Regions from separate parts of the Oryzibacillus soli genome, predicted to be linked through region 3. Evidence: predicted binding sites of a transcription regulator. Region 3 holds the regulator's gene; each other region holds the start of a gene.
The links. The regulator LexA, encoded in region 3, represses DNA repair genes until DNA is damaged. The targets are predictions, from matches to a motif close to CGAACATATGTTCG.

Region 1 (7,830 bases), on a different contig from region 3:
CCTGCTCCGGTGCAGCCGGCATTCTGCCGAAGATGCCGAAGGGCGTATTCTTCTCGATATTGCCGATGACCTTCTCCCTTAGGATGGCCCGTTTCTCTCCCGGCTCCCCGTTCTGGCTCTTGGAGATGGACGTAACGTTGGAATGAACGATTTCGCCGCTGCCTACCTCAATGGGTGTCTGGGTATCCATATCCGTAATGACGTGTCCGAGAGCTCCATACACATGTTGGTCGGGCGCATAGAACGTCAGAGTGCCGACGCCTGCCGCGGAGTCCCGGATATAAAGACCGAGACGGTAGGCTTTGTCATTCTTATCGTAAGCCGGGCTCAGCTGAATGTGAACGATGTCTTTGTTCCGTTTGATCTCCAGATCGAGGGGCTTACCGTTCTCCCCTGCCTTGGATACCATTTCCGACATCTGATTTACATCCTGCAGCTTCTTTCCGTCAATGCTTAGAATCAGATCCCCGACTTGCACCTTGGCCTCTTCGCCGGGGGAAACCTTGTTCTCTTCATTAATCGCCACCAGATGATGACCGACAACCAGAACACCGGCCGACTTCAGCTTCACTCCGATGGTCTGGCCTCCCGGAATGACCTTGAGATCGGGCAGAACCTTCACCTTGACGGACTTCAGCGGAATTTTGCCCAGCTTCACCATCATCTCGGTCTGGCCGGTTTCGGATGTGTGAATGCGAATGGGCTCCTTCAGATTCGCTTGGAAGGTGGGCTGGGAAGAACCGTTGACACTGAGTATTCCGGGATTCTTAACGGAGATTTGACCGATGACCGGCATGGATAATTGCAAGTCCTTGTCTTGTCCGGAGAATATCCGAAGCTCGTCCGGGAAGCGGGCGAAACATTGGAATGGGGCGGAGAAGCTGATCAAGCAAATGAGAAAAGCGATGATAAGACCAACCAATCGTTTGCGTATGACGGTGTTCAATCTAAATCACGCTCCTTTTCTCCTCCTCGCCGTTCGGGTAGGCGTTGGTGTCATTTGCGTACCTATAACTTAACCCCGCCCCAATCCTTTTATAACTCGAAAAAGCTGCCACGTCAGGCCATAATCTGCTGATTTTCCTTCCGGTAAGCGGTTTTTTGAGCAATAGCGAGGGCTAGCATCTCCTTAGCGTGATGCAGCGTCGTTTCGGTTATCTCCACGCCTCCCAGCATACGGGCAAGCTCCTCCGTACGGTCCGATTCCTCCAGATCTCTCACCTTCGTAAAGGTTCTGTCGTCCTCCACCGCCTTGCTGATGTAATAATGGGCGTCCGCCATACAGGCGACCTGCGGCAGGTGTGTGATGGAGAACACCTGGCAGTCCGAAGACAGCCGTGCCATCCGCTCGGCGATGGCTTGGGCGGCGCGGCCGCTAACGCCGGTGTCAACCTCGTCGAAGACCAGCACCGGAATCTGGTCCATCTTCGCGAAGATGGACTTCATCGCCAGCATGATCCGGGACAGCTCGCCGCCGGACGCGATTTTCCCTAGGCCGCGGAGCGGCTCGCCGGGGTTCGGTGCGATCAGGAACTCCACCTGGTCCATCCCCTGACGGTTCAAGCGGACGGAGCCGTCACCCGGCTCCTTGCCTTCGTCCAGCCGGATAATGTTGACGTGGAATTTGGTTCTCTCCATATGAAGCTCCTTGAGCTCCCGCTCGATGCCTTCCGCCAGCCTCAACCCGGCGCTCCGGCGCAGAGCGGACAGCTTCCCGGCCAAGCCGACGCATTCGTTATGCTTGTCCTTCAATTGGCTCTCCAGCTCTTGAAGCTTCTCTTCCTTATGGTCCAAGGCGGATAATTCATTCTTGATTTGACCAAGATAAGCGAGGATATCCACCACATTTTCCCCGTACTTGCGGCGGAGAGAGGAGATCAGGCTCAAGCGGTCTTCAATCTGGTCCAAGCGGGCCGGATTGAATTCGATCTGATCGCGATAATCGCGGAGCTGGTAGGCGGCATCCTCCAGCTGGTAATACGCAGACTGCATCTGCTCCAGAACAGGCTGGAGCTTCGGCGCATCATAATCGGCAATGTCCTGGATCCGCTGAACCGCTTTCCGCACCAGATCCAGCGCCTTGCCGTTGGCGTACATACCTTCGTACGAGTCGTTGACGTTCTGGAATAATTTTTCGGCATTTCCTAGCTTGCGCTTTTCTTCCGATAATGATTCATCTTCGCCGGGTTTCAATTTGGCGTCGCTGATCTCCTCCACCTGGAACCGATACAGATCCTGCATCTGCAGCGCCTGCTTCCCGGCCTCCTTCAGGTCGTTCAGCTGCTTCTGCAGCTTATTATATTCCTCGTAGGCTTGGATGTACGCTCCCTTGGACTCCGCTATCTCCTTCCCACCGAACAGATCCAGCCATTCGATATGGGCCTCCGCCTTCAGGAGTGACTGATGCTCATGCTGGCCATGTATATTGACCAGCCATTCTCCCGCCTCACGCAGCAGTCCCAGGTTCACCAACTGCCCATTGATCCGGCTCACGCTCTTGCCTTGGGCATTAATCTCCCTGCGTATGATCAGAAGCTCATGCGGGGCCGCCTCCAGCCCGATCCGATTCAGCACTTCCCAGACGGGATGATTCTCCGGCACATCGAACAGCGCCTCGATCTCAGCCTTATCCTGGCCGTAACGGACCAGGTCACTTGCTCCTCTGCTCCCCGCAATCAAGCTCAATGCGTCGATAATGATGGATTTGCCTGCGCCGGTCTCGCCCGTCAGCACATGGAACCCCTTATGAAAGCTCAGCTTTACGGACTCGATTACCGCCAGATTGCGGATGGATAATTCCAACAACATGCCTCATACCCCCGATGGTCCAGCATATCTGCAGAGAAACGATAACTCATCCTAGTCTGTTCGTGATGGCTGCAGATGTATGCAAACAGATGTTCTCGTACTATTATAGCATGGAGTCCGCAACCGGACAATATCACGGCTGCAGGAGTCCGTCACGAACCTTTGCGTCCAAGTCCCAGTCCAACGCCAAGCTCCTTGCTCGGTGCCGAGTAGGAATAAGCGGCGATCCCCTTCAATCGGAACGCCAAAAAACCCGCCTCAGGGTATAAACCTTGAGGCGGGTCTTCGCTTGTGTTGCGAGGTCAGGACAGCATGGAAAACACCCGATCCACAATCTCCTTGCTCTGCTCCTTGGTCCGGCAGATCATGAGGATGGTGTCGTCACCGCAGATGGTGCCCATGACCTCCGGCCATTCGAGGCTGTCGATCAGCGCCCCAATGGCATTGGCGGTTCCCGGCATGCTCTTCATGACGACCAGATTCTCCGTATAATCGATGTTCACAAAATGGTCCCCCAGCACCCGCTTCAGCCGGGACAAGGGATTGAACCGCTGCTCCGTGGGCAGGGAATACTTATACCGGCCGTTATCCAGCGGTGTCTTGACCAAATGGAGCTCCTTGATATCCCTGGATACCGTGGCCTGGGTCACGTTGAAGCCGGAATTGCGGAGCGCCTCCACCAACTCGTCCTGGGTTTCGATCTCGTGGTTCGTTAAGATTTCTCTGATTTTGACGTGGCGTTGGCCTTTCATGGCTGCCTCCTTAGCGTTCTATGGAGAAATGGATTTTGTCTATGGTCCGGAGTTTCGGGTCCACCAGCAGAATGCCCTCGGTCTGTTCGTAGAGCAGCTGGTACACCAGAAGCCCATCCCGGAGTCCGCTTCCGGTCCGATCGATCGGCTTGCGGTCGCGGGCCAGCTTCACGATATATAACTTGTCCCCCTCCGCGGCGAAATGGTCGATGAACAACCGGGTCTCCAGCTCGGTCCGGTCATTGACGGAAACGGTGATCGGCACCTTGCGCTTGCCGGTCCACACCTCGTAACCGGCGAATTCCAGAAGCTCGACGGCCTCGGTCACCATGATCTCCTCATCAGGCACGACCGGATGCTGAACCTTGGGTGGCGCAGTGATCCACTTGCGGAGCCACATCAAGAGAACACCCGCGGTGAACAGACTGAGCAGAATGAGTATGAGACTGTCTCCCCGGTACATGCCGCCATCCCTCCCGATATCTATCATTTCGAGAGGGTCTTCCGGAAATCCTGCCGGAACGCAGAAACATCCCAAGAAAAAAACGGCATTCCGGCCGGCTGCATCGGCAGCGGACGGTCCGTATTCCTTAGGATGCCAATGTTAACGGAAGGTCGCGTGGGCTTGCCGGACAGTTTCTTCCACCAGCCCTGACAGCTCCTCTGTACCGCCTTCCGCACCGTAAGTCCAATAAGCGAGGAATTCGATATTCCCTTCTCCCCCTGTAATGGGCGAGAACGAAAGCCCTTGAAGCCGGAAATCCAGCTGAGCGGCAAAATCCAGCACCGACTTCACCACGCTCCGGTGGATATCCGGATCCCGTACCACTCCCGACTTGCCGACCTGCTCCCGCCCGGCCTCGAATTGTGGCTTGATCAGGGCCATGACGCCGCCTCCCGGTGGGAGCAGCTTCGTGAGAGGGGGCAGAATCAGGTGCAGGGAGATGAAGGAGACGTCGATCGTGGCCAAATCCGGCTCGAAGCCGTTCAGATCCTTGGCCTCCACATAGCGGAAATTGGTCCTCTCCATCACGATGACTCTTGGATCATTGCGAAGCGACCAATCCAATTGGTTGTAGCCCACATCCACGGCGCAGACCTTCTCCGCTCCATGCTGCAGCGCACAGTCGGTAAAGCCCCCGGTGGAGGCGCCGATGTCCAGCATCCGCTTCCCGGCCAGATCCAGCCCGAAGGCCTTGATGGCCTTCTCCAGCTTGAGCCCGCCGCGGCTTACATACGGATGGGGCGCCCCTTTCACCGTAAGGGCGGAGGCTCTGGAGATCTTGGTGCCGGGCTTCTCCACCCGCTCTTCTCCCGAGAAGACCAGGCCGGCCATGATGGCGGCCTTTGCCTTTTCCCGGCTATCGAAATAGCCTTGCTCCACGAGGAGCAGATCAATCCGTTCTTTGTCGCTTGCCAATGTTGCGATCCTCCAAACAGCAGGCTGCCTCGTCTTGCCGCGCCATGCCTCTTAAGCGTGCTGTCTTTTCTTGGGAATGAATGCCGCCAGCTGGGCGGCGACGTTGTCCGCCGTCAAACCGACTTCGGTGCGCTGCTCCTTAATGCTGCCGTGTTCGACGAAGTAATCGGGAACCGCCATGTTCTTCACCGGTATGCCGAAGATGTCCCGGTCCGCGAAGAACTCCAGTATCGAGGAGCCGAAGCCGCCCAAGCGGGCGCCCTCCTCCAGCGTGATGACCGGCAGGTTCTCGGAGGCGATCTCCAACAGCATGGCCTCGTCCAGCGGCTTGATGAACCGGGCGTTGACGACCCGAATGGAATGTCCTTGTGCGGATAACAGCTCAGCTGCCTGCTCCGCCACTTCGACCATGGGACCGACCGCCAGAACGACGGCATCCCTGCCCTCCCGGAGAACCTCCCATGTGCCGATCGGGATGAGCTCCATCGGCCGGAGCTCCACTCCTCTTCCGTTGATGCGGGGATAACGTACCGCAATGGGCCCTTCGTTATAGTCCACCGCCGTCAGTAGCATGGAACGGAGCTCCTGCTCATCCTTCGGCATCATGATCGTCAGGTTGGGGATGCTGCGGAGAAACGCCATGTCGTAAACCCCTTGGTGGGTCTCCCCGTCCGGTCCGACGAAGCCGGCCCGGTCGATGGCGATCACCACGTTCAGGTTCTGCCGGGCGATGTCGTGCACGATCTGGTCATAAGCCCGCTGCATGAAGGTGGAGTATACGGCGTATACGGGCTTCATGCCTTCAATCGCCAAGCCGGCGCAGAAGGTAGCCGCATGCTGCTCGGCTATGCCCACATCGATCATGCGGTCCGGGAACCGGTCCGCGAACTTCAGCAGTCCGGAACCTCCAGGCATGGCAGGCGTAACCGCCACGATGCGGGGGTCCTTCTCGGCCAGCTCAATCAGCGTGCTCCCGAAAATATCGGTATACATCGGCGGCCCGGAGCTCTTCATGACTTGGCCCGATTCAATCTTGTACGGGCTGATGCCGTGCCACTTGTGGGAATCGGCCTCAGCCGGGGAATAGCCCTTGCCCTTGCGCGTAATCACATGGATCATCACGGGGCCTTCCAGCTTATCCGCCTGCCGAAGCGTCTCCAGAAGCTGCGGCAGGTTATGGCCGTCCACGGGTCCCATGTACTGGAAGCCCAGCTCCTCGAAGAGCACGCCGGATACGATCATGTACTTCAGCGTATCCTTCAGCTTCTCGACGGTCTTAGCCAGCTTGCCCCCGATGGCAGGGATTCGCTTCAGGAGATGCTCCACTTCCTCCTTGGCCTTGCGGTAATGCCGGCCGGAGCGGATCTTGCCGAGATAATTGTGCATGGCTCCCACATTGGGGGCGATGGACATCTCGTTATCGTTCAGAATGACGACCAGGTCCTTCTTGTCATGTCCGATATGGTTCAGCGCCTCGAAGGCCATCCCGCCGGTCATGGCGCCGTCACCGATGACGGCTACCACCTTGTTGCTTCCGCCCTGCAGGTCGCGGGCGGCGGCAAAGCCCATGGCAGCGGACAGGGAGGTGCTGCTGTGGCCCGCTTCCCACACGTCATGCTCGCTCTCGCTTCGCTTTATGAAACCGCAGAGTCCCTTGTACTTGCGGAGAGTATCGAATTGATCCTTGCGACCCGTCAGGATCTTATGCACATAAGACTGGTGCCCCACGTCGAAGATGAACTTGTCCCGGGGCGAGCTGTAGTGGTAATGCAGGGCCAGGGTTAGTTCCACAACTCCCAGGTTGGGAGCCAGATGGCCTCCGGTGACGGAGAGCTTTTCGATCAGAAAATCCCGGATTTCACCCGCCAAAGCCTCCAGTTCTTCGACGTTCAGCTTCTTCAGGTCCTGTGGCCGGTTGATTTGATCGAGCACGTCGGTTACCCCGCTTTCCTTGTGGTGGATACATTCTACGTATTACGGAACATTATAGCACAGTTCAGAAAATCGTCACAACGAATGTGCCTGTCCGGATACGCTTAATGATCCCGCTTCATGAGATAGTCGGCCAGCTCCAGAAGCCGGACCGGATCGGCGAAGCCGGCGGCCTGTATGGCCAGCTTGCCCGCCTCCGTCAGCTCGTGGACCTTGGCGGCCGAAGCCTCCAGGCCGATAAAATAAGGATACGTGACCTTCATCTGCTTCTCATCGCTGTTCAGCGGCTTGCCCAGCTTCTCAGCGTCTCCCGTCAGATCCAGGATGTCGTCTTGTATCTGGAAGGCGAGACCTATATTGTACCCATAGGTTTCCAGAGCATGCAGCTGCTCCTCGGTTGCGCCTGCGATGCGGGCTCCGGCCTTCAGAGAAAAGACGATGAGATCTCCCGTCTTATGGGTGTGGATGAAGTCCAGCTCCTCGCGCTCCGTCAAGCCCTGCTCCCCCAGCATATCCGCAGCCTGGCCGCCGACCATTCCCTTCGCCCCGGCGTAAACGGACAGCTCCTCCACGATGGAGAGTACGGCATCCGCTGGCGCGCCGTACGTTTTGGAGGCGCGGGCGATGCTGTAGAACGCGTGGGTCAAGAGTGCATCCCCGGCCAGAATCGCCATGGCTTCGCCGAACACTTTGTGATTGGTTGGCTTGCCGCGGCGGAAGTCGTCGTTGTCCATAGCCGGCAGATCGTCATGGATCAGGGAGTACGTATGAATCATCTCGATGGCACAGGCCACCGGCATGGCCATCTCGGTTGTCCGCCCGCCGCTCTGGCCGGATACGGCCTCCGCAGCAGCCAGGACGAGAATAGGCCGCAGGCGCTTGCCTCCGGCCATGAGTGAATAATGCATGGATTCGCGC
Region 2 (7,830 bases), on a different contig from region 3:
CGAGCACGCCATCGAGTCGGCGCGCCGGAACGTGGCGCTGAACGGTTTTGAAGACAGGGTGGAGTTCGTGGTGGCGGATGCCTTCGAATATCTGCGGTCCCAGTCCAAGGGTGTGGACGAGCGCAAAGCCCGGGCCGCCGTCGGTTCGGGAGGCCAGAAGGTGGATACCTCGAAGAAGCTGGAGGGCGGCCGGACCTGGGATGTGGTCATCCTGGACCCGCCGGCCTTCGCCAAGACCCGGGGAGCCGTGGAGGGCGCCTGCCGCGGATACAAGGACATCAACCTGCACGGGCTGAAGCTGGTCAACGAGGGCGGATTCCTGGTCACGGCCAGCTGCTCGTTCCACGTCCGGCCGGACCTGTTCCTGGCGACGATCCAGGAGGCGGCCAAGGATGCGGGGAAGATTCTCCGTCTCTTGGAATTCCGCGGCGCTGGCAAGGATCATCCGCAAATTCTCGGGGTGGAGGAAGGGAACTACCTGAAATTTGCCATCTTCGAGGTGCGGACGAGAAAGGGGTAAGCGGACTGGCGTCCGTTCCATTCCCTGGATTCGGTGTTGACAAGCCCTGCGGTGAGGGTATGATAGAAGAAAAGATTGGAAAGGGGACTTGAGACATGTTAAGCGATAACCTGTTGAAGGAATTAAACGAGCAGATGAACTTCGAGTTCTACTCGTCCCACGTGTATCTGGCCATGGCTGCTTACTGCTCCTCTGAGAGCTTGGACGGCTTCGCCAACTTCTTCATCGTGCAGGCGGAGGAGGAACGCTTCCACGCCATGAAGATCTACCGCTACATCAACACGGTCGGCAAGCGCGCCGTCATCGCCGGCATGGAGCAGCTCCACAACGACTATGAGTCGGTGCTGGACTGCTACAAGAAGGGCCTGAAGCACGAGAAGGAAGTGACCAAGCGCTTCTACAAGCTGATGGACATCGCCATGGAAGAGCGCGAGCATGCCACCATCAACTTCCTGAAGTGGTTCATTGACGAGCAGGTGGAGGAAGAAGCCAACTTCGACAACATCATTCAGAAGCTGAAGCGCATCGAGAAGGACAGCAACGCCTTCTACATGCTGGAATCCGAAATGGCTCAGCGGACCTTCGTGCCGCCGGCAGAATAAACCGCGAACATGCAGCAGCCCTCTCTACCGGTCGGATGATCGGATGGAGAGGGCTGTTTCGTTATGCCTCGTACTTCTTCAGCACGAGAACGGCATTGTGGCCGCCGAAGCCGAAGGAATTGGACAAGCCGGTGCGCAGGCCGGGAGCGGGGCGCGGAGAGGGGCCTACCACATCCAAGCCGATGGTGGGATCCGGGTGTTCCAGGTTCAAGGTGGGCGGCAGGAGGCCTTCCTGGAGCGACTTGATGAGCACCACGGCCTCCACCGCGCCTGTCGCACCCAGCATGTGGCCGAAGGACGACTTGTTGGCCGTTACGGGCAGCCGGCCGACATGGGACCCGAACAGCCGCCGGAGGGCGGAGGCTTCGGCCGCGTCCCCCACATCCGTGCTGGTGGCATGGGCGCTGACCGTGTCGATCTCTTCCGGCCGCAGCCCGGCGTCAGCCAGTGCGGCGGCCATGGCACGGTAAGCCCCTTCGCCGTCGGGGTGGGGCGCCACCATGTGGTACGCGTCGGAGGAGGCGCCGTAGCCGATGACCTCCGCATGGATGCGGGCGCCCCGGCGGCGGGCGTGGTCCAGACCCTCAACCACCAGGATTCCAGCGCCCTCCGACATGATGAAGCCGTCGCGGTCCGTATCGAAGGGGCGGCTGGCCCGGTGGGGCTCGTCATTGCGGCGGGAGAGCGCCGTGGCGTTGCCGAAGCCCGCCAGGGCCAGCTCCGACAACGCCGCCTCCGCTCCGCCGGCTACCACCACATCGGCGCCGCCCCGCTGGATCAGCTTGAAGGCTTCGCCGATGGCCGTATTGCCGATGGAGCAGGCCGTTACCGGCGACATGGTCGGCCCCATGGCGCCCAAGAGAATGCTCACCTGGGCGGCGGCCATGTTCGTGATCATCAGCGGCACCATGGTGGGACTGACCCGTCCGGGACCACGCTCCAGCATGGTCCGGTGGTTCTCCAGCAGAGTGCCGATGCCGCCGATGCCGGAGCCGATGTAGACCCCTACACGGCCGGGATCCAACGAATCTCCGACGCTCTCACCGAGGTCCGCATCCCGCCACGCATCGTAAGCCGCCGCCACGGCGAACTGGCAGAACCGGTCCATCCGGCGGAGCTCCTTCGGTCCGAACCGCCCGATCGAAGCGGGCTGGAAGTCCCGCACGATGCCGCCGATCCTGGTTTTGTAGGCGGGGTCGCCGAGCTCCTCCCAGGCGGTGATGCCGCTTCGGCCCTCCAGCATATGCCGCCACAAGGTCTCGGGCTTGTCGCCAAGAGGAGTGACGATGCCCATACCCGTAATGACCACTCGTTCCATATAGATAACCTCCCTATTGTTCCTGCTCGTGATATTCCATAGAATGCCATGAATCATATCCTATTACAAGTTGTTGTTTATCCTGGTATAATAGGTGCCAGGATACATAGAGCTCGTCAGATAGAATGAACCGAAGGCAGGAGATCCTTATGAGCACGGACGCCGCGCGGTTATCCGCATTATCGGAATTTCTAAAGATTCACCGGGCCAAGCTTCAGCCGAACGCCGTCGGTTTGCCCCCCGGATTGCGGCGCAGGACGCCGGGGCTCCGGCGGGAGGAGGTGGCCCTGATCGCAGGGGTCAGCACCACCTGGTATACCTGGCTGGAGCAGGGGCGGGACATTCAGATGTCGCTCCAAGTGCTGGAGCGGATTGCTTATGCGCTGCAGCTGAATGAGGAAGAGAAGAAATATATGCTGCAGCTGGCCGCAAGCCCCCGGGCTGAAACCCAGCCGGATGCCGCGGAGGAGCCTACGGGCATGACGGAGGCGCTGGAGAGCATTGTGGCGGGGATGAACTTTCCGGTCATCGTGTCGGACCGCAGATGCCATATTGTCGGCTGGAATAGGGCGGCTTCCGCCGTTTTTCTGGATTTTGGGCAGGTGCCGCCCGAGAGCCGGAACATGATCCGGCTCTTGTTCAGCAGAAAGGAGCTCAAGGCGCTGGCCGTGAACTGGGAGGATTTCGCAAGAGGATATATCTCGATGTTCCGGTCTTATTACGGCAAGTATGTAGGGGATGACTGGTACGGCGGCTTCATCGGGGCGCTGTGCGGAGAAAGCCAGGAATTCGAGCGTCTCTGGAGGGAATATGACGTGAACTCCGCTCCAGAGGTCAGTCTGGAGTTCCGGCACGCCAAGGCGGGGAGGATGCTCTTCGAGCTGACCTCCCTGCAGGTGCAGGGAGGCTCGGATCTCCGGTTCAGCATCTACACCCCCGCCCCCGGTACGGACACCGGCAGGAAGATGGACTATCTCTTGCGCCGCTTCTCCAAAGCGTAGAGGTCGTCGTCCAGATTCTGGACGCGCTCGGCCAGCAGGGCGCGGGCATCCGTAATGGCTTGGTTGTACACGGCGGGTCCCACAGCGGTAATCATAAAATCCAGCAGCTGCTCGGCTGCCAGCTGTCCCAGGGTTTCGCCGCGCTCCTGCTCGAAGTGGCGGATGATGTCATCGACAATGAACTCCCGGGCTTCCCGGGGCAAACGGATATTTAACATGCAGGCAAGGCCTCCTATCAGGATCTTCCTTGATTCTAGCACACATGTGTTCGTATGGAAACGGTTGTGGTACAATACGGCTATCGATCGGCATCGGATAGGAAGACCGGAGGCGAAGGACGCCGCCGGATCGCGTCAACAGAGAGGGGAAGGTCCCATTGGGCATACGGTATTTGATCGGCCGGGCGGGCAGCGGCAAGAGCACCCGGTGTTTGGAGGAGCTGCGGGAGCGGCTTCTCCGGGAGCCGGACGGACCTCCGCTGGTGCTGCTGGTTCCCGAGCAGGCCACCTTCCAGGCGGAGTTCGCCCTGGTCACGACGCCGGGCATTCATGGGCTGCTGCGGGCGCAGGTGCTGAGCTTCCGGCGGTTGGCCTGGCGCGTCATGCAGGAAACGGGAGGAACCGCTGGCACCCCCATCGACGACCTTGGCAAAAAGATGCTGCTCCACAAGCTTCTGCACCAGCATAACGGAAATCTCCGGATGTTCCGGGGAGCCCACGAGAAGATGGGCTTCGTCGAGAATCTCCATGCGCTGTTCAGCGAGCTGCAGCGCTACCGGGTGGGGCCGTCGGATCTGGAGGCCCATGCTTCCAAGCTGGAGGGCAAGGTGCCGGAGCATGCCACGGCCGTGGCGGACAAGCTGGAGGAGCTGCTGCCCGTGTACCGGGACTACGAGGAGATTCTGACCCAAGAGTACCTGGACGGGGACCGGTTCTTGACGCTGTTGGCGGAGCGGGCGGGCGACTGCCCCTGGATCCGGGAGGCAGAGGTCTGGATCGACGGCTTCAACGGTTTTACCCCCCAGGAGCAGGCTGTGGTGGAGTCCCTGATGGAGCATGCGGCCCGCACGACCTTGACGCTGACTCTGAACCGGCCCTATGCCGCCGGGGAAGAGCCGCACGAGCTGGACTTGTTCCATCCGACGGCGACGACCATGAGGAAGCTTCAGGAGACCGTCCGGGACCGGAATCTGCCTGAGCCGGAGGTGGAGATTCTGAAGGAGCCCGTGCCGCCCCGGTTCCTTGCCAATCCGATGCTGGGGCACCTGGAGCGGCAGTATGAATACCGGCTGACCGCAGCACGGAAAGGCTATCTGCCCGCCGGGGGAGAGGTTCCAGCCGTCGCCATCCATGCCGCAGCCAACCGTCGCGCCGAGGTGGAAGGGGCAGCAAGGGAGATCGTGGGCCTGGTTCGAGACGGTGGCTTGCGGTACCGTGACATCGCCCTTAGGGTCCGCAACATCGAGGACTACGGCGATCTTCTGGAGACCGTGTTCGCCGACTACGGGATCCCCTATTTTATGGACCAGAAGCGGTCGGTGCTGAATCATCCGCTGGTGGAGCTGATCCGGTCGGCGCTGGAGGCCGTCATCCGGAACTGGCCTTACGATGCCGTATTCCGCTGTGTGAAGACGGAGTTTTTCCTTCCGGTGGAAGAGGAGGCGGAAGCCTCCGGTGCCGTGGAGAGAGCGGATCTGGACCGGCTGGAGAATTATGTGCTGCAATATGGCATCCACGGCCACCGGTGGCTGGATCCCCGGAGCTGGGAGCTTCGTCGCCAGGTGTCCTTGGAGGAGGACGGGACCGGCGAGGGGGCGTTGACCGCTGCCGAGCGGGAGGCTTCCCGCCGGCTGACAGCTGCGGCGACCGCCGTGACGGAACCGTTGAAGCGCCTGCAGGACGGTCTCCGCCGGGCCGGGACGCTGACGGAGATGGCAGAGGCGCTGTTCGCCATGCTGGAGGAGCTTCGGGTGCCGGAGAAGCTGGACCGCTGGAGCGCCGCCTGCATTGCCTCCGGACGGCCGGAGAAGGCTCGGGAGCACGCCCAGATGTGGGAGCTGGTCATGGAGGTTCTGGATCAGATGACCGGACTTCTGGGCGGCGAGGACGTGAAGCCGGAGCTGTTCGCCAAGCTGATGGACACGGGGCTGGAGAGTCTCCGGCTGGGGCTGGTGCCTCCGGCGATGGACCAGGTGCTCATCGGCAGCATCGACCGGACCCGCTCGGCTCAGGTGAAGGTGGCTTATGTGCTGGGCGTGAATGACGGCGTGCTGCCCAAGAAGATGAAGGACGACGGCATCATTGCGGAGAATGAGCGGGAGTTCCTTCTCGCGCAAGGGGTGCCGATGGCGGACAGCAGCCGCAGGAAGCTGCTGGACGAGCAGTACCTGATCTATACGGTGCTGTGCGCCCCGTCGGATAGACTATGGATCAGCTACCCGCTGGCGGATGAAGAGGGCAAGACCCTGCTCCCCTCGGAGGTCGTGAAGCAGGTGAAGTCGCTGCTGCCCACCTTGAAGGAAGGGATGCTGCTTCAGGAGCCGGATCCGGGAGCTCCGGATGCGGAGCAGAAGGAATACGTCGTACGTCCCGGCCGGACCGTCTCCCGGCTGGTGGTGCAGCTGAAGCATCTGCTGAAGGGCACTGCCGTGTCGCCCGTCTGGACGGACGTCTATCAATGGTTCGTGACCCGTCCGGCCATGCGGGAGCTCCTATGGACGCCCTCACGTTCCCTGTTCTACTCCAACGCGGAGGCGCCGCTCACGGATGAGGTATCGCTGAAGCTCTACGGAGAGCGCCTGCGGGCCAGCGTATCCCGGATGGAGCGTTATGTGGCCTGCCCATTTTCCCAGTTTGCCTCCCATGGGCTGAAGCTGGCGGAGCGGCGGATCTACCGTCTGGAGGCGCCGGACATCGGGCAGCTGTACCATGCGGCCTTAAGCGGGCTGGCCAAGCAGCTGTCGGAGGAGGGACGCCATTGGGGCAGTGTGACCGAGGAAGAGTGGATGATGCGCGTGAACCGTATCGTGGATGAGCTCTCGCCCAGACTGCAGCACGAGATCCTGTCCAGCACTCCCCGCTATCAGTACATGGCCCACAAGCTGAAGGGCATTATCGGCAAAACCTCCGCCGTGCTGGCCGAGCACGCCCGGAAGGGCGAGTTCGTGCCCGTCGGCCTGGAGGTGGGCTTCGGACCGGGCGAGGCGTTGCCCTCGCTGACTCTGCCGCTGCCCAACGGACGCACGATGGAGCTTATCGGCCGGATCGACCGGGTGGACCGGGCTTACGGCGACAAGGGCATGCTGCTGCGGATTATCGACTACAAGTCCAGTCCTACGGCCCTGCGGCTGGCCGAGCTGTACCACGGCTTGTCTCTGCAGATGCTCACTTACCTGGACGTGGTGCTGACCCATGCCGTCCGCTGGCTGGGGGAGCCTGCCAAACCGGCAGGCGTGCTCTATTTTCATGTTCACAACCCGCTCTTGAGTGTCAAAAACAAGCCTGACCCCCTTCAGGCCCAGGCCGCGGTCCGCAAGCAGTTCAAGACCAAGGGCCTCGTCTCGTCGGACCTGGAGACCGTGCTCCTGATGGACGGCTCCCTGAAGGAGAAGGGGGGCCATTCGGAGCTGATCCCCGTCTCGGTCAAGAACGACGGAACGTTCTACAAGAGCGCCTCCGTGGCCACGGACGGCCAGTGGGACCGCCTGCGGAGCCATGTCCGCGGAGCGGTGAAGCAGATCGGCACCGAGATTACCGGCGGGCGCGTGGCGGTGGAGCCGTACCGCATGGGCAAGAAGACCGCCTGCACCTTCTGCTCCTACAAGGCCGTCTGCCAATATGACCCGCTCTTCGACGGGAATGCTCCGCGTCCGATGCGGGCTTACGGCAAGGATGAGGTCTGGCTGGCGCTGGACGAAGCGGCGTCGGAAGCGGAAGGAGCACGGAAGGATGGAGGAACGGACGATGAACCCGACGGGAGGCGATAAGAGGATGAACGAAGAACCACGGAGCTATGACGCGGAGGCGGCATCTGCCCCGGCCGGCGGGCTCCTGGCAGGGATTCCTCCGAAGCCGGAGGACAGCACCTGGACGGACGGCCAATGGCGGGCCATCGTGCGCGAAGGGACCAACCTGCTGGTAGCGGCCGCTGCCGGCTCCGGCAAAACGGCGGTGCTGGTGCAGCGCATCATCCGCCGGATCTCCAACGAGTCGGACCCGGTGGACGTGGACCGTCTGCTGGTGGCCACCTTCACCAAGGCGGCGGCCAGCGAGATGAGGCACCGGATCGGTGCGGCGCTGGAGGATGCCCTCTTCAAGCGGCCCGACTCCGATCATCTGAAGAAGCAGCTGGCGCTCTTGAACAAAGCGTCCATCACGACGCTTCATTCGT
Region 3 (7,830 bases):
ATCAGCCGGAACAGCTGCTGCTGATCGTCCAGATTCGGGCAGGCCGGATAGCCGAAGGATACTCGGATCCCCTGGTAGCGGGCGCCGAAGCGCTGCTTCATGGTCATATCCGCCGGATCCGGATACCCCCAGACGTCGCGCATGATGTGATGGATCCGCTCTGCGAAGGCCTCCGCCAGCTCCAGCGCCGTTGCCTGAAGGGCGTGGGAACGGAGGTAGTCTCCGGCGGCTCTCCATTGGGCGGAGCGCTCGCCGACGCCGGCGCCTGTCGTTACCACCAGGAAGCCCACATAGTCCATCTCGCCGCTCTCCACCGGCTTCAGGAAGTCGGCCAGACACAGATACGGCTCCACTTCCTGCCGCGGGAATGAGAATCTTTCCAATACTTTGCTCGGATCCGAGGGATCGTATACGAGAATGTCGTTGCCGTCCGATTGGGCCGGGAAGAACCGGTACATGCCGTTGGCCTTGATGATGCCCTCGGTTTGGGCTTCCCCTAAGATGCCGTCCACCACTTCCTTCAGCTCTACAGCCTTGGGCTCCTGGTTCTTCAGCGCCTGCTCTACGGAACCGCGGAGGCCCAAGTGATGGCCCAGCAGCATCTCGTGATTGACATACGGAATCAAGTGGCTCACCGGATAATCCCGCAGGACGTGGCGATCCAGATCCGGAGGAGTGAACACCGCCTGCTCCCGGTTGATGTTAGAGGTTCTGGCGCGGGATGCGGCAGGCAGCTCCTCCCTCCGGCGGCCGGATTCAGCCACGTCGGAATCCTTGGCCTTGCGGAGCTCCTCCACCATCAGAGCCCTCTGATCCGGGTCGCTCAGCTTGTTGGCAATGTCGAGGCCGTCCATGGCGTCCTTCGCATAGAGAACCAGTCCGTCATACTCGGGCGCGATTCGGGTCTTGGTGAACTTCCGGGTCAGCGCCGCTCCTCCGACGAGAATCGGCACGTCGATGCCGGCATTCCGCATGTCCTGGGCGGTCACCACCATCTGCTGGGCGGACTTCACCAGCAGGCCGGACAGCCCGATGGCATCGGGCTTCTCCTTGCGGTACGCCTCGATCAGCTGCTCCGGCGGCACCTTGATGCCCAGGTTGACGATCTGGTAGCCATTGTTGGAGAGAATGATCTCCACCAGGTTTTTGCCGATGTCATGCACGTCGCCCTTCACCGTGGCGAGGATGATTTTTCCCTTGACGGCGGATTCGTTCTTCTCCATATGGGGCTCCAGGTGCGACACCGACGCCTTCATGACCTCGGCGCTCTGCAGCACCTCGGCTACGATCAGCTCGTTGTTGTTGAAGAGGCGGCCGACCTCCTCCATACCCGCCATAAGCGGCCCGTTGATGATGCCGAGAGGCGAATAGGTCTTCATCGCTTCGTCCAGATCGGCAAACAAGCCTTCCTTGGTGCCCTCCACCACATAAGAAGCCAACCGCTCCTCCAGGGTCAGATTGGAGGTCTTGACCTCCTTCTCCACTTTTTTCTCCCGGAAGAAGGCTACGAAAGCAGCCAACGTATCGTCGTTCGTATCGAAGATCAGATCCTCGGCCAGCTTCTTCTCCGTCTCCGGAATGGACGCGTACCGCTGCAGCGTCTCCGTGTTGACGATGGCGTAATCCAGTCCGGCCTTGGTGCAGTGGTACAGGTAGACGGAGTTCAGTACCTCGCGTCCTGCCGGCGGCAGGCCGAAGGAGATGTTGGAGAGGCCCAGAATGGTCTTGCAGGCCGGGTATTTGGCCTTGATGAGCTTGATGCCCTCGATGGTCTCCACGGCGGAGCCGATGTATTGGGGATCGCCGGAGCCGATGGGGAACATGTTCGGATCGAAGATGATATCCTCCGGCTTGAGCCCGTATTTGCCGGTCAGAAGCTCATATGCGCGGGTCGCCACCTCGATCTTGGCGTCCCTCGATACTGCCTGCCCCCGCTCGTCGATGAGGATGCAGACCACCGCTGCCCCATACCTGTGGATCAAGGGCACGATGCTCTGGAATTTGCTCTCGCCGTCCTCCAGGTTAATGGAGTTGATGATGGCCTTGCCTTGGGAATACTTCAAGCCCAGCTCGATGATGTGATCATAGGTGGAGTCGATCATCAGCGGCGCCTTGACCTTCTTCACGACCTGCTGGAGGAAGTTCTCCATGGCATATGCCTCGTCGATTTCCGTGTCCTGCAGGTTGATGTCTACCACATGAGCGCCGTTCTTCACCTGGTTCCGGGCGATCTCCGAGCCTTCCTCGAACTTGCCTTCCTTGATCAGCCGCTTAAACTTCCGGGAGCCGGAGATGTTCGTCCGCTCCCCGACCATAATCGGCCGGTTCTCGTCTTCGATATAGACGGTCTCGATGCCGGATACGGCAGGCGGATGGTCACCGACTTCGCCACGGGGCGCATAGCGGGACAGCGTCTCGGCCATCGCTCGGATATGATCCGGCGTAGTACCGCAGCACCCGCCTGCGACGTTCAGCCAGCCCTGCTCAGCGAAGCCCGCCAGCTTCTTGGCCAGCGACTCCGGCGATTCGTGGTACTTGCCGTTCTCATCCGGAAGACCGGCGTTCGGGTAACAGCTGACGGCCGTCTTGGCCAGCTGGGACAGAGTCCGGATATGGTCGCGCATGAATTCCGGTCCCGTGGCGCAGTTCAAACCGATGGACACCGGGTTCAGGTGCTCCAGCGAGATGTAGAATGATTCGATGTTCTGTCCGGCCAGTGTGGTCCCCATGGGCTCGATGGTCCCCGAGATCATGATCGGGAGCTGGACGCCCAGCTCCTCCATGGCCTTCCGGACGCCGATGCTTCCCGCTTTGACGTTCAAGGTATCCTGGGACGTCTCGAGCAGCAGCGCATCCACGCCTCCTTCGATTAAGGCCAGCGCTTGCTCGTGGTAGCTGTCGACCAGCTGGTCGAAGGTGACGCCTCCGGTTACGGACAGGGTCTTCGTGGTCGGTCCCAATGCGCCCGCAACATAGCGCGGCCATTCGGGTGTGCTGAACTTAGCCGCCGCCTCCACGGCCAATCGTGCCGCAGCCAGGTTCAGCTCCCGGGCCTGGCGCTCCAGGCCGTATTCGGCCAGAACCACGGACGTGGTGCCGAAGGTGTTCGTCTCGATGATATCCGCCCCAGCCTCCAGGTAGGCTTCATGAATCTTCTTTATTACATCGGGGCGAGTGACGCACAGCTGCTCATTACAGCCCTCCAGGTCCTCGCCGCCAAAGTCCGCTGCGGTCAGATCTTCCTGTTGGATCATGGTGCCCATCGCGCCGTCCAGGATCATAATTTTCTGCTTCAATCGAGCTTGCAACGGTTGCTTCGTCAACATTCTCCATCATCCCTTCCGCCAAACCATTCGAATCTCTCGAAATATTTACCACCTAGTGTATCAAATGTGGCTATATATTGAAAGAGCTTTGACCATTATTATCCCTACCCGAAAAATAGGAATTATTTCCGTCCCCGATCATCTGCGGCAAAAGAGAACGCCGCTCCCTAACGGGCAGCGGCGCTCGGCTCCAAATCCATTATAGCTTGGTCCGGATGATCTCCATAAGGCCATCCAGATCGGACACTTCATAGACGGGAACGATCTCATCGGACCGCTTCACCCCGTGATGGTTGATCCATACGTTCGGCATGCCGATTCCATTGGAACCGAGAATATCCGTCGTCAGCTTATCCCCTACCATAAGACCTTCCGAAGGCTCGATGCCCAAGAGCTCCACCGCATGCCGGAAGATGGACGGAGCGGGCTTGCCTTCCCCGAAGTTGCCGGATATGACGATGTAATCGAAATAGCCCTCCAGAGCGGGCACACCCGCCAGCTTCTCCTTCTGCAGATCCGGGGCACCATTGGTCAAAAGCAACAGCTTGACCTTCCCTTTGAGCTCGTCCAGCACACGGAACGTCTGTTCGTAAGTCAAAGGGCGCTTGCGGCGTTCTGCCGGGAACAGCTCCGCCAACTGCTTGCCGAGCTCTGCATCTCCGATTCCGATTCCGGCCAGGCCGCGTGTCCAAGCTTCGATGCGGTAACCCGGGGATTGCTTCTCCAGCTTGCGGAACATCTCATGCTCCCCCTCGGAGAAGTGGGCCCAGAACGCTTCGAACGGATTGATGCCGATCATCTTGGTGAACGGGAAAGTCTCGTACGATTCGTACAGCGCACGGGCTTCCTTGCGGACGGATGCTTCCAGCGCAGCCGGATCGATCTCCGGATACTTGTTCTGTGCCGCAAGACAAGTGGCAAGGAAGGCCTCCTCCACACTACGCTCATCCCAGAGCAACGTATCGTCCAAATCAAACAGTACCGCTTTTAAGGCCACAATGGTTCCCCTCTCTCCATGGTTGTTAACGGGTTTCGTCTCTATAATCAAGCTTATGCTGTTGAGCGAACTCTCTCAGCCGTGCATTCAGCTCCTCCATCGGAAAACGGTGCTGCAGCTTGGTGTAGATCAGCTTCTTCTGCTTGCCCTTCAATTGAATGACCACATGGCCGGGGTTGAGCACCAGCCCCTCGATATCCTTAGGCTCCAGGAGCTTGTCCCCGGTGAACCGGCGGACCGTGACGTATTGACGGGAGATCTTAATGACCGGTCTGCGGACCAAATAATACAGCACCGCCAAGGCGATGTAGCTGAAGCCCGTGATCCAGTACATACTGGTCTTCGATTCCGTCTGGTACGTCAAGATGAAATATAAGATGGCGAAGATCGCCAGCACCGAAGCCAGCATCCAGCTCCGTCCCTTAATGACGGTTTCCGCCCCCCTGCTCACTTGCGGCAGGGAACCTAACCCCCGTTTGACCCGCCCATGATTGACGGTCTTCTGATTCTTACGCACCATGCGTTCCCATTTGCGCGACACGGCATTTGCTCCTTCAGCCTAGGTAGGATAGACGTCTCGAACAACCGCGCGGAGCGGTTACTTCTCCTCGTCTTCGACAAACTTGATATGGTCCAGCTGATCCCGCATGGAGGCGCGGAACAACTCGATGTATTTGCGGCGAAGCTCGTTGCGTTCATCCAGCTCATCTTCGGTCAATCCGACCGTTTTTGCCTTGCGAGCCAGCTCATTGATCCGTTTCACAAGCTCTTCCATTTCTCTGCACCTCCTGCTGCCCGTACATGGCTCCACTTCTTTACTACTTTGCCATTACCGCCGCGTGGTTGTCAAGATCAGCACTCGAGATTCGAATCCGGAATAAGCAAAAGGAGTCCAGCTGCTGTATATGCGCAGTTGGACTCCCTATTCAGATCTATAAATGATGAAGGGTTGTAGTCGGATGTTGGGTCTCCGCTCAAGGGAGAATTAATATTTGTCCGGCGCGCAGATCCGTGTTCTTCAGATTGTTCGCCTTCTTAATCTTGTTCATATAAGAACGAACGTTCTCCCCCTTGGGAAGATGAGAGGATGCTATGTCCCACAGGGTGTCACCCGGGCAAACGTCAACGGTTTCTTGAACGGTCATCTTAGCCGACAGCGAAGTGACTTGCGTAGTCATGGAAGGGCCGGTCACAGCGGCTGCAGTCTGATGATCGGAGCTTCCCGCATAGGCATGCAGCAAAGCACCTGACATTAAGGAAAGCATAATCACCATCATGAAGATTACCATCTTAACGACTGTCTTATTCACATGGACCACTTGAACCACTCCCAAACATTTGTTCTGGTATTAAGATACCACGAACACTTGTTTGTGTCAACCCAAAATCGAATGTTTGTTCGCATCCTCTTTCAACCGTTCGTTCGCAACCTGTTCGTTCGAACTTATGTTTGTACGAACTCCGGTTCTATGTTATACTTTGTATAATTATTACCAAACTGGAGTGATCAGAATGAGCAAAATTTCCAACCGTCAGCAAGCGATCCTCGACTTCATTAAGACCGAGGTCCGGGAGAAGGGCTATCCTCCTTCGGTCCGCGAGATCGGTGAAGCGGTCGGACTCGCCTCCAGCTCCACCGTACACGGACATCTGGAACGCCTCGAGAAGAAGGGCATGATTCGCCGGGACCCCACCAAGCCTAGAGCCATCGAGATTCTCGGCGAAGAGGACGGTCTCGAGATGTTCTCCCATTCGATAACGCGCGTGCCTCTGATCGGACGTGTAACGGCAGGCATGCCTATCACCGCTACCGAGAACATCGAGGGCTATTACCCTCTTCCGAACGATATGGTCCATGACGACACCGTATTCATGCTGAATGTCGTCGGCGAGAGCATGATCGAAGCCGGTATTCACGACGGAGACATGGTCATCGTCCGGCAGCAGCCGACAGCGCATAATGGCGAGATCGTTGTCGCCATGACAGAGGAGGACGAAGCGACCGTCAAGCGGTTCTATAAGGAGAAGGATCACATCCGCCTCCAGCCGGAGAATTCCGCTATGGAGCCGATCCGGGTCCGGAACGTCACCATACTCGGCAAGGTCATCGGCTTGATCCGCAATATCCACTAAACATCCACTTCTACCGTCATGATGAAGAAACGGCTGGCTCAGAGACTTCTGAGCCAGCCGTTTCTTCATTCTTAACCCAAACAAAAAAGCCCTTCGTACGCCTCGGCGCCGAAGGGCTTAACCATGAAGACAACAACGCTTAGTATTGCGTCATGTACTGGTCGCGTTCCCAAGCATGAACCTGGGTCCGGTACATATCCCACTCAATTTCCTTCAGCTCGTAGAAGTAGGCCAGCGCATGCTCACCCAGCGCGTTGCAGATCACATCGTCGCGGATCATCTCACTGAGCGCTTCCTTCAGGCTGGACGGCAGGCTCGGAATGCCCTGCTCCTCCCGCTCTTCCTCGGTCATCACATAGATGTTCCGGTCGGTCGGGGCCGGCAGACTCATCTTGTGCTTGATTCCGTCCAGACCGGCAGCCAGCATGACAGCCAGTGCCAGATACGGATTGGCGGCAGGGTCCGGGTTACGGACTTCGATCCGGGTGCTCAGACCACGGGAGGCCGGAATCCGGATCATCGGGCTCCGGTTGCTGGCGGACCAAGCCACGTAACAGGGGGCTTCATAGCCCGGTACCAGACGCTTGTAAGAGTTGACCGTCGGGTTGGTGATGGCGGCGAAGCCGCGTGCATGCTTCAGAATGCCGGCCATGTAATGGCGGGCAGCGATGCTTAAGCCCAGCTTGTCGCTCTCGTCGTAGAACGCGTTGCTGTCACCCTTGAACAAGGATTGGTGGCAGTGCATGCCGGATCCGTTCACGCCGAACAGCGGCTTCGGCATAAAGGTTGCATGAAGACCATGCTGGCGGGCTACGGTTTTCACCACGAGCTTGAAGGTCTGGATGTAGTCTGCAGCCTTCAGGGCGTTGGTGTATTTGAAGTCGATCTCATGCTGGCCCGGCGCCACCTCATGGTGGGAGGCTTCGATCTCGAAGCCCATTTCTTCCAGGGTTAATACGATCTCACGGCGGCAGTTCTCCCCCAAGTCCATCGGGGCCAGGTCGAAGTAGCCGCCCTGGTCGTTCAGCTCATTGGTCGGATTGCCCTTCTCATCCGTCTTGAACAGGAAGAATTCCGGCTCCGGACCGACATTCATAGCTGTGAAGCCCATAGCCTCGGCTTCCTTCAGCATCTTCTTCAGAATACCGCGGGGATCGCCAGGGAACGGACGGCCGTCCGGCAAGTAAATATCGCAGATCAATCGGGCAACACGATCTTCGGTAACCCAGGGGAAGACCACCCAAGTGCTCAGATCCGGGTAGAGGTACATGTCGGACTCTTCGATCCGCACATAACCTTCGATGGACGATCCGTCGAACATCATTTTATTGTCAAGGGCCTTCTCAAGCTGGCTAACCGGAATCTCAACGTTCT

Region 1: recN (DNA repair protein RecN) is a predicted target of LexA. The motif match lies at 2,891-2,904, and genes of this name have one in related genera.
Region 2: addB (helicase-exonuclease AddAB subunit AddB) is a predicted target of LexA. The motif match lies at 3,699-3,712, and genes of this name have one in related genera.

What each region holds. Positions count from the first base shown of each region.
Region 1 covers NZ_JBPPGJ010000023.1:38,270-46,099, reverse strand. The annotation lists gene spoIVB (SpoIVB peptidase) at 1-946, opposite strand, end outside; gene recN (DNA repair protein RecN) at 1,060-2,808, opposite strand; gene ahrC (transcriptional regulator AhrC/ArgR) at 3,111-3,560, opposite strand; gene ACSEXW_RS24495 (hypothetical protein) at 3,571-4,023, opposite strand; gene ACSEXW_RS24490 (TlyA family RNA methyltransferase) at 4,165-4,980, opposite strand; gene dxs (1-deoxy-D-xylulose-5-phosphate synthase) at 5,032-6,912, opposite strand; gene ACSEXW_RS24480 (polyprenyl synthetase family protein) at 7,017-7,830, opposite strand, start outside.
Region 2 covers NZ_JBPPGJ010000007.1:90,158-97,987, forward strand. The annotation lists gene ACSEXW_RS11100 (class I SAM-dependent rRNA methyltransferase) at 1-520, shown strand, start outside; gene ACSEXW_RS11105 (ferritin) at 616-1,122, shown strand; gene fabF (beta-ketoacyl-ACP synthase II) at 1,184-2,440, opposite strand; gene ACSEXW_RS11115 (helix-turn-helix transcriptional regulator) at 2,590-3,441, shown strand; gene ACSEXW_RS11120 (DUF2164 domain-containing protein) at 3,411-3,659, opposite strand; gene addB (helicase-exonuclease AddAB subunit AddB) at 3,818-7,426, shown strand; gene ACSEXW_RS11130 (UvrD-helicase domain-containing protein) at 7,431-7,830, shown strand, end outside.
Region 3 covers NZ_JBPPGJ010000005.1:241,722-249,551, reverse strand. The annotation lists gene metH (methionine synthase) at 1-3,323, opposite strand, end outside; gene ACSEXW_RS08845 (HAD family hydrolase) at 3,526-4,323, opposite strand; gene ACSEXW_RS08840 (hypothetical protein) at 4,349-4,864, opposite strand; gene ACSEXW_RS08835 (DUF896 domain-containing protein) at 4,922-5,098, opposite strand; gene ACSEXW_RS08830 (LysM peptidoglycan-binding domain-containing protein) at 5,298-5,600, opposite strand; gene lexA (transcriptional repressor LexA) at 5,836-6,456, shown strand; gene glnA (type I glutamate--ammonia ligase) at 6,596-7,830, opposite strand, start outside.